DNA from 2 places in the Rhodococcus sp. PSi06 genome. Region 2 is predicted to be linked to the other one. Evidence: predicted binding sites of a transcription regulator. Region 2 holds the regulator's gene; the other holds the start of a gene.
The links. Region 2 encodes LexA, which represses DNA repair genes until DNA is damaged. Its sites were predicted from a motif close to CGAACANNTGTTCG; they were not measured.
Positions count from the first base shown of each region.

Region 1: the regulator LexA is predicted to act here: its motif matches at 4,731-4,744, upstream of ACFI9K_RS20150 (HNH endonuclease signature motif containing protein).

Region 1 covers NZ_JBHNYO010000016.1:44,242-50,351, forward strand. The annotation lists gene ACFI9K_RS20120 (carbon-nitrogen hydrolase family protein) at 1-404, opposite strand, end outside; gene ACFI9K_RS20125 (MSMEG_0567/sll0787 family protein) at 401-1,813, opposite strand; gene ACFI9K_RS20130 (MSMEG_0568 family radical SAM protein) at 1,815-2,870, opposite strand; gene ACFI9K_RS20135 (MSMEG_0572/Sll0783 family nitrogen starvation response protein) at 2,882-3,406, opposite strand; gene ACFI9K_RS20140 (hypothetical protein) at 3,640-4,035, shown strand; gene ACFI9K_RS20145 (hypothetical protein) at 4,028-4,438, shown strand; gene ACFI9K_RS20150 (HNH endonuclease signature motif containing protein) at 4,759-6,078, shown strand.
Region 2 covers NZ_JBHNYO010000005.1:265,801-271,910, forward strand. The annotation lists gene ACFI9K_RS09385 (acyl-CoA dehydrogenase family protein) at 1-1,120, shown strand, start outside; gene lexA (transcriptional repressor LexA) at 1,213-1,890, opposite strand; gene ACFI9K_RS09395 (hypothetical protein) at 2,270-2,698, shown strand; gene nrdR (transcriptional regulator NrdR) at 2,799-3,263, shown strand; gene hrpA (ATP-dependent RNA helicase HrpA) at 3,276-6,110, opposite strand, start outside.

The DNA.
Region 1 (6,110 bases), on a different contig from region 2:
TCGTAGCACAGGTTTTCGCCGAGTGGCTGATGCACCTTGCGGTACGAACCGAGGATGCCGCTGCCGTCGACGGTCACTGCGGCGTTGTAACGGGTGTCGCCGTCCTTCTCGCAGAACCCGAACGTCACGACGGTATCGCCTGCCATGTCGATGACGCGCTTGACCTCCGGTCCGTCGAGTTCCAGGGCCGGCGGCAGTGCCTTCAACCGGCGCTGTCGCGATTCCTCGGTCTCGTCGCCGCCGCCGAGGCTGGGCAAGTACCCGCCCAGGCACGCTTCCGGTAGCACCAGCAGTTGACTACCCCGATTACGCGATTCCTCGAGTAGGGCGGCGATAGTGGCGTATCCCTGTTCCATGTCGCGGCCGAATTCGGCTGCGGCCACGGAGATCGTGATGTCGTTCATGCTTCTCCCAATCCGGTCACAGTGGAGGTGACCGCGCGAGTGGTGATTCCATCGGGCCATCGCAAGGCGACGCCCGGAATGTTCGTGAGCTCTCCGCATTCTGCGGACAGTGCAGGTCCGGACGGTGCAGTCGGTGCACCGGGACGGTCCACGGTGATCATCGCGAACCCGGGAAAACACGTGATCCATTCACCCATCGATGCCGAGTCGGGCTTCGGGATCGAGGAGATGTCCAATACGGCACCGGTTCCGCTGGCCTCGGCCAGCATCCCGGTAGTGCCCGCCAAGCCGGCCATCGAGATGTCCTTGGCGGCCTTGGGAGCGGTTCGGGCGACGAACGATGCCATCACCGCCAATTCGGCGGAATTGCGTCGTGACGTCGAATCCCATTGCTGACCCTGATATCCACGACGCCAACCGCCTTCGACGTCTGCGGTCAGTGTCAACCGATCGCCGACGCTGCCGCCGCCCGCGGGAACCGGGTCGGTCGTGCGACCCAGCGCGGTGACCGACAGCGACGACGGAACCCCGGCCTGAGTATGGCCTCCAAGCACCGGAACCTGCCACGCCACGGACGCATTGGCGAGACCGCGGATGATGCGGGTCAGTCGAGACTGCGTGGGTGCTCCGACGGAATCGAGCATGCCGACTGCGTCGGCACCCATCGCCGACAGGTCGTTGAGGTTGACCAGTGCCGCACACCAGCCGGCCCATTCCGGATCGCGGTCGACCATCGAGGGAATGATCGCATCACAGGCTGCGATCATGTCGCTTCCCGGTACCGGCACTCCGTCGTCGCCTCGAAAGCCTTTGACACCGAGCCCCAGTGGCTGCGCTTTCAGGGGCGCGAGAACACCGGCGAGCATCGCCTTGGTCGACGACACCAGCCGTTCGATTCGGTCGATGGGCCAGTACATCGCCACGTGTGGAGTGTCGGCGACCTTCACGTCTCCGCGCCTGATCCAGCCGAGTCGGGTGAACAGTGGCTCGTGACGCTGCTGCACCGTCGCATCGAAACGCAGCACGCCCCGACTCTCGGCATGCGCGCAAGCCGCACGAACCAGCGCCGGCCCCACTCCGGATGTGCGGGCTGACGAGGCGACCACCAGTCGGCTGCCGGCCCACCATCCGAGATCCGTTGCCGTGCAGGGTGCCAGCCGTACTCCGCCGAGCACGGTGCCGTCCCGGTCGGTGGCGACGAGAACGACCGTGCGGGGATCGTCATCGATGTCGTCGTGATCGGTACCGGTGAACAAGCCCTGTTCGGCGACGAACGTCTCTCTACGCATAGCCCGGTACGCGCTCAGTTGGGCCGGGCTCTCGCACGGTTGAACCAAGTATTCGGACTCCACGACACTGATTGCAGCGCCTGATAATCCGGCAAGATCCTGCGCATCCAACCCGTACATGTCAGCCTCCCGCATTCTGCAGAACGCTGCACGCACCGCAGGCCGCGCAGCCTGCCTTCTGCTCGGATCCGAGCATTGCCGCCGCTTGTAGTTCCTTGGCGACGCGTCGGGTGACGCTTTCGAGGACGTCGGGAGTGGGTGCCGTCGCCCGATCGACATCGACCGCCAACGTGCCCGCGAGCGGCCGAAACGGAACCACGAACGGATACACACCCATCTCGATCAGTTCGGCTGCGCCCGAAACCAATTCGTCGGGATCCTCACCGAGACCGACCAGGATGTACGTCGATACCTGATTGCGTCCGAAGACGCGGACTGCTTCTTTCCATGCCGCGCGGTACTCGTCCATCGATACCGAGGCCTTGCCCGGCATCCATCTGCCACGTACGTCGTCGTCGAGTGATTCGACGTGGATACCGATGGATTCGGCTCCGGCGTCGTACAGGTCCTGGATGGTCTGCAGGTCGCCGGGCGGTTCGCACTGCACCTGAATCGGTAGCTCCGGAACCACGGCCTTGATGGCTTTCACACATCGGGCCAGGTGACGGGCACCGCGATCCTTCGCGGCCGAAGTGCCCGTCGTCATGACCATCTGGGTGACCCCGTCCAGCCGTACCGCCGCCTCGGCCACCTCGGCCAGTTGTGCCGGGGTCTTGACAGCAATGGTGTCGCCCGCCTCCAGAGACGCTTCGATGGAACAGAAGCGGCACCGTTGATCAGCGTCGTAGCGGATGCACGTCTGTACGACGGTCGTGGCCAGAACACTGGTGCCGTGCAGCTTGGCAATCTTCTCGTACGCGATGCCGTCGGCGGTGGAGAGGTCGTAGAACTTCGGGCGATCGACAGCCTGAACGTCGAGTCCGATATCGTTGCCGTCGAACAGAACCCGACCCTCTTCGAGGACGTACGGACTGAGCGGGTTACGTGGGATGGCAGCGCCGAGACCATCGATGCGGACATGTCCATCGTCACTCGGGCCGGCACCGGCAGTTCTGGACACCGGCGTCGCTCCTCGAATGCCGAGCAACGCCAGGTCCACGCGTGTAGAGATGGACATAGAACCGTCTCCTAGACCATGTAGGTCGAATTGATGATGGCACCCTTGCGCGCGTAGTGGATCAACGCGTCCTGCACGTCCAAGGGGTGAGCCGGGATGACACCCTCGATGAGGTCTTCTTCGCGACCTCCGTGCAGGGCCAAACCGAAGCGGCAACAGAACACGGTGCCGCCCTCGGCAATGAACGTCGCGAGGGAGTCGTTGATGTTCTGTTCACCTGGGAATCCGGAGTCGCCGGTGGTCGGGAAGCCGCGGGTGGCAAGGCAATTGATCGCGCCGGGACCGTAGAAGTACATGGCCGACTCGAATCCCTTGCGCAGAGCGCGGGTGGCCTGAAGCACCGCAACGAACGATACCGACGACTCGTGTGCGATGCCGTGCACCAACGTGAAGTAGCTCTCGCCGTTCTCTGCCTTGTAGTCGGGGAAGATCTTGGTGGAACCGTAGATGTTGCTGCCCTTGGGAAGTGAGGGATGCGGAATCTCCTCGAGGGACTTCTTGATGTTCTCGGCGATGGTCTGGTCGAGATCTGACACGTGCGTCTCCTGAGGTTCGCAGAGCGGGCTGAGTTGCGGTGGACACCGATGGCCACACGAGAAAAGCGTCATGTCCGGCGAGAGAGCAGATCCTCTGCGGCCATGTGACAAGTACAGGCCTCGTCGATTTCCGACTGGTCACGCTCGGAACAACGTCGTGTTTCGAGGGCCTCACAGTGTTGACGTGGCGTTACGCGGCTACTGTGGAAGCAGATCCATCCACCCACCGCAGCATGACGAGGAACTCGATGATCGGCGCCGTCACCGGCTTGTTGTACGCGTTGTCCCTGGTAGTGGGGATCTGGGTGCTCGTGAAGCTCGCCGCCAACAAGCCCGTTCTGCTGAAGAACAAGGCCGACCGTGCACTGTTCTGGACAATCGCGGCCACCGAAGGCGTGGTGGCACTGCAGGCCGTCATCGGGTTCGTGATGATGTTCACCTCCGATCGCGAGATTCACCGATTGACGTTCGGCTCGTATCTCGTCGGATTGCTGTTCCTGCTTCCGTTGGGAACGTGGTGGTCCCTGGGCGACCGCTCCCGTGGCGGCACAGCGGTACTGCTCGTCGCCGTCCTCACCCTCGCAGCCATGGTGTTGCGCCTGAGCCAGATTTGGGCCGGATATGCCTGACAAACTGCAACAAGCCACTCGCACCGGCTTCGGGCGCTTCCTCATCGCCGTCTACGCCGTGTTCGCGGTTGCCGCGACCTCGCGTTCGATCGTGCAGCTCACCACGAGGTTCGACAACGCCCCGGTCGCGTTCCTGCTCTCGGCCTTCGCAGCGGTGGTCTACATCATCGCGACGGTCGGACTGGCACGGGCAACAGAAGCCTCGCGACGAGTGGTGACGGTCTCCTGCATCATCGAACTCGTCGGAGTCATCGCAATCGGCACCCTCAGCTACATCCAGCCCCAGGACTTCCCGGAGCCGACGGTGTGGTCGCACTTCGGATCCGGATACGTCTTCATTCCGGTTGTCCTACCCATCGCCGGATTGTGGTGGTTGCGAAAGACTCGACAGCAGTCGGTGTGATCCGTTGACGTCGACCATCACTGGCTTTCTTTCGTAGCGGCGCACGGTGAGGCGGTACTACGGCGCGCCATCTGCGAGCTGAACGACGCCTCCGACAGATGTCAGCTCGAGCCCGCGACGTAATTCTGATCCTTACTTCGCCGCGACGGTACGTCTCCCAGGTCGAGTTTTCGTTGGATCCCGACGGAGCCTGGAGCGCTGAGCCCAGGGACCTAACACGGGGTACCGACAGGTTTACCTTCGCGAATACTTGTGCAGGGCAATAGTTTTCGATTGCACCATCATTGCCAGTCGAACGCACGTTCGATACACTTACTTCCATGACCACCGAGATCTGGCAACTGAGCGAAGCAGAACTGCTCGCCGACGCTGCCGCGGTCTCCCACCAGATTCAGTTGTTGGAAGCCCGACGCATCGCCCTCGTCGCTGAAATCGACACCCGCGTGAGCCGCGAGAAGCTCGGCTTCCCCGGACCCGCAGGCTGGCTGACCTCCACCACCCTCCTCACCCCGAGCAAAGCGAACAAGATCCTGGCCCTCGCCCGCGGGTTGAAGAACTTCCCCGACATCGCCGACGCGGTGAACACCGGCGTCATGACCGTCGATCACGCCGCCCTCATCCTCGCCTTCGCCGAAACCCCACCCAAACTCCTCCCGCAAGAAGGCCGCGACATGGCCCGCGCAGCGATGATCGCCGCCGCCACCGGACCCGAAGCCCGCACCGACCGCATTCGCGAAGCCATCACCAACCTCACCGACAGATTCGGCGGCAACAAGCCACCACCGGAAGACACCGACCGCAACGAACTCTTCGCCTCGAAAACCCTCAACGGACGTCTCGTGGCGAAAATGGATTTCGATGCGATCACCGGAGAAAAGCTGCTCACCGCACTCTCGCCGTTGACCGAACCCCGCCCAGCCGCCGACGGCACCCCCGACGAACGCAGTCCCGCACGGCGACGCGCCGACGCCTTCGGGCACATCCTCGACCGCTACCTCGCCTCCAGTAACCGCCCCACCGAAGGCGGAGAAAAACCGCACGTCAACCTGCACATCCGCTTGCAGGACCTCCAGAACCTGGCCGGCCAGAGCAGCGACGACATCACCGACGACGAAACCACACGCGCTGCAGCAGAATCCGGCAACGAGGCCAGTTCAGTGACTGCGGATCGTGGCGCATATCGCGACCTGTTCGGCGACGGCACCACCGTAGGGTGGCTGCCCTGGATGGGACCACTCTCCCGCAACACCTCCCGCCAACTCGCCTGCGACTGTGTCCTCACCGCGATCGTCATGGACGAGAACGGCAACCCACTGAACCTCGCCCGCACCGCCCGCACCGTCACCGCGAAACAGAAACGCGCCCTCACAGCCCGCGATCACGGGTGCGCCTTCCCCGGCTGCGGCAAACCCGCCGCCTGGACCGAAGGCCACCACATCTGGCACTGGACCGACGGCGGCCCCACCGATATTAACAATCTGGTTCTGCTCTGCGGGTTCCACCACCGACTCATCCACCACTCCGACTGGGAAGTCTTCATCGCCGCCGACAACCACCCCTGGTTCGTACCCCCGGCCACCGTCGACCCGTACCGACAACCCCGCCAATCCCACGCCCGCGCCGGCCCCCACATCGCCTAAGCCCGAGCAAAAACACTCCAGCCCCGCACCGA
Region 2 (6,110 bases):
CGAGCACGAGCTGTTCCGGGAGTCGTACCGGAAGTTTCTCGAACAGCACGTAGCGCCCAACCATGCCAAGTGGGAAGAGCAGAACATCGTCGACCGCGGTGTCTGGGTAGAGGCCGGCAAGCAGGGCTTCCTCGGAACTGCCGCACCGGAGGAGTTCGGCGGCGGCGGCGTCAAGGACTTCCGCTACAACGCCATCGTGACCGAGGAAACCACCCGCGGCGGCTACAGCGGCATCGGCTTCACGCTGCACAACGACGTCGTCGCGCCGTACTTCATCGAACTGGCCAACGACGAGCAGAAGCAGCGTTGGCTCCCCGGATTCTGCTCGGGTGAGCTGATCACCGCGATCGCCATGACCGAGCCGGGCACCGGAAGCGATCTGCAGGGCATCAAGACCAAGGCCGTGCGCGACGGCGACGACTGGGTCCTGAACGGATCGAAGACGTTCATCACCAACGGGATCAACGCCGATCTGATCATCGTCGTAGCGTGCACCGACCCCGAGAAGGGTGCCCAGGGCTTCAGCCTGCTGGTAGTGGAGCGCGACATGCCCGGTTTCGAGCGGGGACGCAACCTCGACAAGATCGGCATGAAGGCCCAGGACACCGCCGAACTCAGCTTCACCGACGTTCGCGTGCCCGCCGCCAACCTGCTCGGTGAAGAGGGCATGGGCTTCATCTACCTCATGCAGAACCTTCCCCAGGAACGCCTCTCGATCGCCGTGGTTGCAGCAGCGGCCATGGAATCGGCACTGGACATGACCATCCAGTACTGCCGCGACCGCAAGGCGTTCGGGAAGTCGATCGGCAAGTTCCAGAACACCCGATTCGTGTTGGCGGAGTTGGCCACCGAAACCACCGCCACTCGAATCATGGTGGACAAGTTCATCGAACTGCTCAACGAAGGCAAGTTGACAGTCCAGGAAGCCGCGATGGCGAAGTGGTGGACCACCGAGAATCAGGTCAAGCTGATCGACCGGTGCCTGCAGTTGCACGGCGGCTACGGCTACATGAAGGAATACCCGATCGCCAAGGCCTACATGGACTCTCGCGTCCAGACGATCTACGGCGGCACCACCGAGATCATGAAGGAGATCATCGGTCGCGGACTGAACCTCTGATTCGTCCGAACCTCCGATCGGTAGACGCTCGACACGGCAAGGGCCGCAGCACATGTGCTGCGGCCCTTCCCGTGTCACTGCCGAAGCAATTCCTACAGCTTGCGCATCACGGTGACTACCTTGCCGAGGATGGCGGCATTGTTACCAGGAATCGGCTCGAACAGTGGGTTGTGCGGCAGCAACCACACCTCACCCTTCGACCGCTTGAACGTCTTGACGGTGGCCTCACCGTCGATCATCGCGGCCACGATGTCTCCGTTGTCTGCCACGGACTGCTGGCGAACGACGACCCAGTCACCGTCGCAGATCGCTGCATCGATCATCGATTCACCGACGACCCTCAGCAGGAACAGCGAACCCTGACCGACCAACTCGCGGGGGAGCGGGAACACATCCTCGACGGCTTCCTCGGCGAGGATCGGTCCACCGGCGGCGATCCGCCCCAGCACCGGTACGAACGTCGGAGTCGGCAGGCGATCCTGATCCTCGGACGAACCGTCGACCGCAGCGGCAGCCTGATCTGCCTGCACCTCGTCGAGACCGCGAACGTCGACCGCGCGGGGGCGATTGGCGTCGCGCCGCAGGAATCCCTTCCGCTCCAGGGTGCGGAGCTGATGAGCAACGGACGACGTGGACGTCAGGCCGACGGCGTCCCCGATCTCACGAATGCTGGGCGGGTAACCGCGCTCGGTCACCGAAGCCCGAATGACCTCGAGTACCTTCCGCTGTCGCTCCGTCAGGCCGGCGCTGATGTCGGTGCCGACTTCCATGGCCTTGGGCGTCGGCTCCGCGGCGGGCTTCGCGGCCGCGGCCTTGGTGGTCGCGGAACCCGGCGTCTTCGAACCCGTCGTCTTGGAACCCGTGGTCGACCTCGTCGAGGTCTGGTCCTTCATGCTGTCGGCCTCCTGCTGATGTCCTGGATCCGGTCTGCGTGATGAATTCTGCGCGGACTGGAGTTGATGGTGTCGACTCGTGTGGCGTGTGGTTTCTGACACGAATCTAGCGTGTATCAGCTGTTGAATCAAACATCTGTTCGACTCGTGTCGCGTTTTCTACAGACTTTGTCGGAGGCTCGTGATAGAACTTCGAACAAGCGTCCATCGAACGCCTGATCGAAAAAGCGATCCAACGAGCGAAGACGAGGTTCCGATGACCATCACCACCGATCGCCCCACCACCGTAGGTGTCCGTACCCGGTCCACTGGCGTCGAGCGTCGTCGACGTGCTCGTCCCGCGCTGCGCAATTCCCCCGCGACGCGGACTTCTCTCCAGACGCGGAGTTCTCTCGAGACGCACGGAGCACAGACGTCAGCGTGCCTGCCGGTTCTGGAGCCGTCCTGGACCGACGTCACCGACCGCGAGGCCGCCGATCGCGCCTTCGACGAGACCTCGGCGCACTTCGCCGGTCAGCCGGTGCGGATGCGATCGCTGGTGCTGTGGATGCTGGCAGTCGTCGTCGTCGCCGGTGGCCTGATCGGAATCGCGAACGTGCGAGCCGCAACACCCGATGCGGGACAGCCTGCCGGTGTGGTCGAGGTTCACGATGGAGCTGTGGTCGAGTACGCGCCCGGCAGATGACCACCGGCCCCAGTGCACGCAGAATGACTGAGTATCCTCGACTGACTGCCCCGACACGAATGTTCGACGTCGGTGCATCGGCTACGACGGAGGCTCCCACATGCATTGCCCGTTCTGCAGGCACCCCGACTCACGCGTGGTCGATTCGCGTGAAATGGACGAGGGGCAAGCAATTCGGCGGCGTCGCTCATGCCCCGAGTGTGGTCGACGATTCACCACGGTCGAGGCTGCAGTGCTGGCCGTCGTGAAGCGCAGCGGGGTCACCGAACCGTTCAGCCGTGAAAAGGTCGTCAAGGGAGTACGTAGAGCCTGCCAGGGCAGGGATGTCGACAACGACGCACTTAACCTGCTCGCTCAGCAGGTGGAAGATGCCATCCGCGCTGCCGGTTCCGCCGAAATTCCCAGCAACGAAGTGGGACTGGCCATTCTGGGTCCGCTACGTGACCTGGACGAGGTCGCGTATCTGCGATTCGCCTCCGTCTATCGTTCCTTTAGCTCGGCCGAGGATTTCGAGAAGGAAATACGTGAGCTGCGCAAGCACCGAGAGTCGGCCGACGTCGACTGACAGCCCAGCGCGTCAGCGGGCCTGATCGGAGATCGCCTTCTCGATGCGCTTCTCCGAGACCGGATATGCAGTGCGAATTCCTTGCGCGAACAGCCCTACCCGCAATTCTTCGATCATCCAGAACAGCTCCTGCACGCCTGCGCTGTTCTTTCGGCTCTCCGGGAGCGAATCCAGCAGCCTTCCGTACGAGGCGTAGACGCGGTCGAGTACATCCATCGCAGCAGCATCCCGGCCTGCGCTGCTCGGAAGCGCGGCCAACCTCTTGGCCGCTGCGGCGAGATATCGCGGCAGGTCCGCCAGTCTGCGAGAACCGAACTCGGTGATGAAGCCCCGAAAGATCAACCCCTCGAGCTGTTCGCGCACATCCTCGGCAGGCTCACCCGATGCCGCCTGTAGTCGACCCGATACCGCAAGAGCGGCCGTCAATACGGGGCGCACAAGGGCCAGCACTGCGGCGGTGCGCTGGGGAACCTCGGCATTGACCGATGCCCGCAGTGTCTCGAACGCCTCCGGATCTCGAACCGGACCGCCGTGCGCGTCCATTGCTTCCTCGACCGCGAGAACTCGGCATTCCTCGAGGAGGGCATCGACACCCCCATACGGATTCTGGCCGAGCGCAAGGCGTTCCGCAGTGGGCAGACCGGCCAGCAGAGCTTTGGTACCTTTCGGTGCCGTCGACAGCAGTAGCGTCCGTGTTCCGGAGCGCATCGCTGCTCGCTGTTGGGCGGGGGTACTCAGGACTCGAACCGCAACTCCCGGGCCTTCCGGCACCAACGCCGGGTATCCGGTGACCTTCTGTCCGCCCACATCACGGGTGACCGTCGGCTCCAGGCGGCCCAAAGTGCCGGAAGTCCATGCGAGAGTAGGTGCGCGCTCCGCGTCGCCGACCGCACTGGCAACCTGACGACCGACTTCGCCGGACAAGCTGGTGCGCAGAACGGTCAGATCCTTGTTGCTGCCCAACACCTTTCCGGACGGGTCTACGGCGGCAAATGTCATCTTCAGATGCTCGGGCAGCGCCGCAGTGTCGAAATCCTTCGCGGTGATGTGGCACTGGGCGGCCCTCGACAGCTCGCGAGCCAGGGCAGTCACCAGAGTTTCGGCGCGCGGCTTCATGACCGCCAGCGCGGCGGCAGCGAAGTCGGGAGCAGGGACAACGTTACGACGCAATGCTTTCGGGAGTGTCTTGATCAATGCCGTCACCAACTCCGCGCGCATCCCCGGAACCAACCAATCGAATCCCACCGGCTGCACCTGCGCAAGCAGCGCGATCGGAATTCGTGCGGTGACGCCGTCGGCGGCCGTACCCGGCTCGAACTGGTAGGTCAACGGGAACTGGATCTCACCCTGGCGCCATGCGTCGGGATATGCACCGGTGAGCACCGAGGCCGCGTCGGAGTTGACCACGGTGTCCGTGGTGAAGTCCAACAGGGCAGGGTCCGCTCGACGGGCCTTCTTCCACCACGTGTCGAAGTGCCGAGCCGACACCGCCTCCGGGGCTATACGCGCATCGTAGAAGTCGAACAGTGCGTCGTCGTCGACGACGATGTCGCGCCGCCGAGCACGGTGTTCGAGCTCGCCCACGTCGTCCAGCAAAGCCCGGTTCTTGTGGAAGAACGCATGCTGGGTCTTCCATTCGCCCTCCACCAGTGCGTGTCTGATGAACAACTCCCGTGACGCCTCGGCGTCGATGCGGTGATAGTTCACCGGTCGCTGCGTGACGAGTGGAATGCCGTACAGCGTCACCCGTTCGTAGGCCATCGCCGATTCGCGCTTGATGGACCAGTGCGGTTCGGAGTACGTGCGCTTGACCAGGTGTGGTGCCAGCCGTTCGGCCCATTCCGGTTCGATTCGAGCGGCCATCCGGCCCCACAGGCGACCGGTCTCGACCAGTTCGGCGGCCATGACCCAACGCGGGGGCTTCTTGAACAGCCCCGACCCGGGGAAGATGGCGAAGTGCGCTCCGCGTGCGCCCAGGAACTCGCGCTTGTCACTTTCCCGGAGTCCGACGTGGGAGAGCAGCCCCGACAGCAGTGACTGGTGCAGAGCAGTTTCGGTGGAGTCCGCATCGGGCACCGTCCATCCGAGCCCACGAGTGATCTGGCGCAGTTGGCCGTGCAGATCCTGCCATTCGCGAATTCGTAGGTAATGAAGAAACTCGGTGCGGCACATGCGTCGAAACTGGTTGGACGACAGTTCGTTGCGTTGTTCGCGCAGATACGTCCACAGCTTGACGTAGGCCAGGAAGTCGGAGTTCTCGACGGCGAAGCGGGCATGTTTTTCGTCCGCCGCCTGCTGATGCTCGGCCGGTCGTTCCCGGACGTCCTGAATCGACAGGGCCGCCACCACCACCAGTGCGTCCCGCAGTGACCCGTTGCCGTTGGCCTCGACCAACATTCGCGCCATTCGAGGATCGACCGGCAGCGCCGACAGTTCCCGGCCGATGGGGGTGAGCGTCGCCGTGCCGTCCTTGGTGGACGGTTCGAGCGCACCCAGTTCCTCGAGCAGACCGATGCCGTCCCGAATGCTGCGTGGGTCCGGTGGCTCGACGAAGGGGAACGCATCGATCTTGCCGAGCCCCAGCGCAGTCATCTGCAGAATGACCGACGCCAGATTGGTGCGCAGGATCTCCGGCTCGGTGAACTGCGGCCGCGACTCGAAGTCTTCTTCCGAGTACAACCGAATGCAGATGCCGTCGGCGACGCGGCCGCATCGGCCCGCTCGCTGCCGCGCCGACGCCTGGGAGATGGGTTCGATGGGCAATCGTTGCACCTTGGTACGCAACGAATACCGCGAGATACGCGCAGTACCGGGATCGACGACGTAGCGAATTCCGGGAACTGTCAA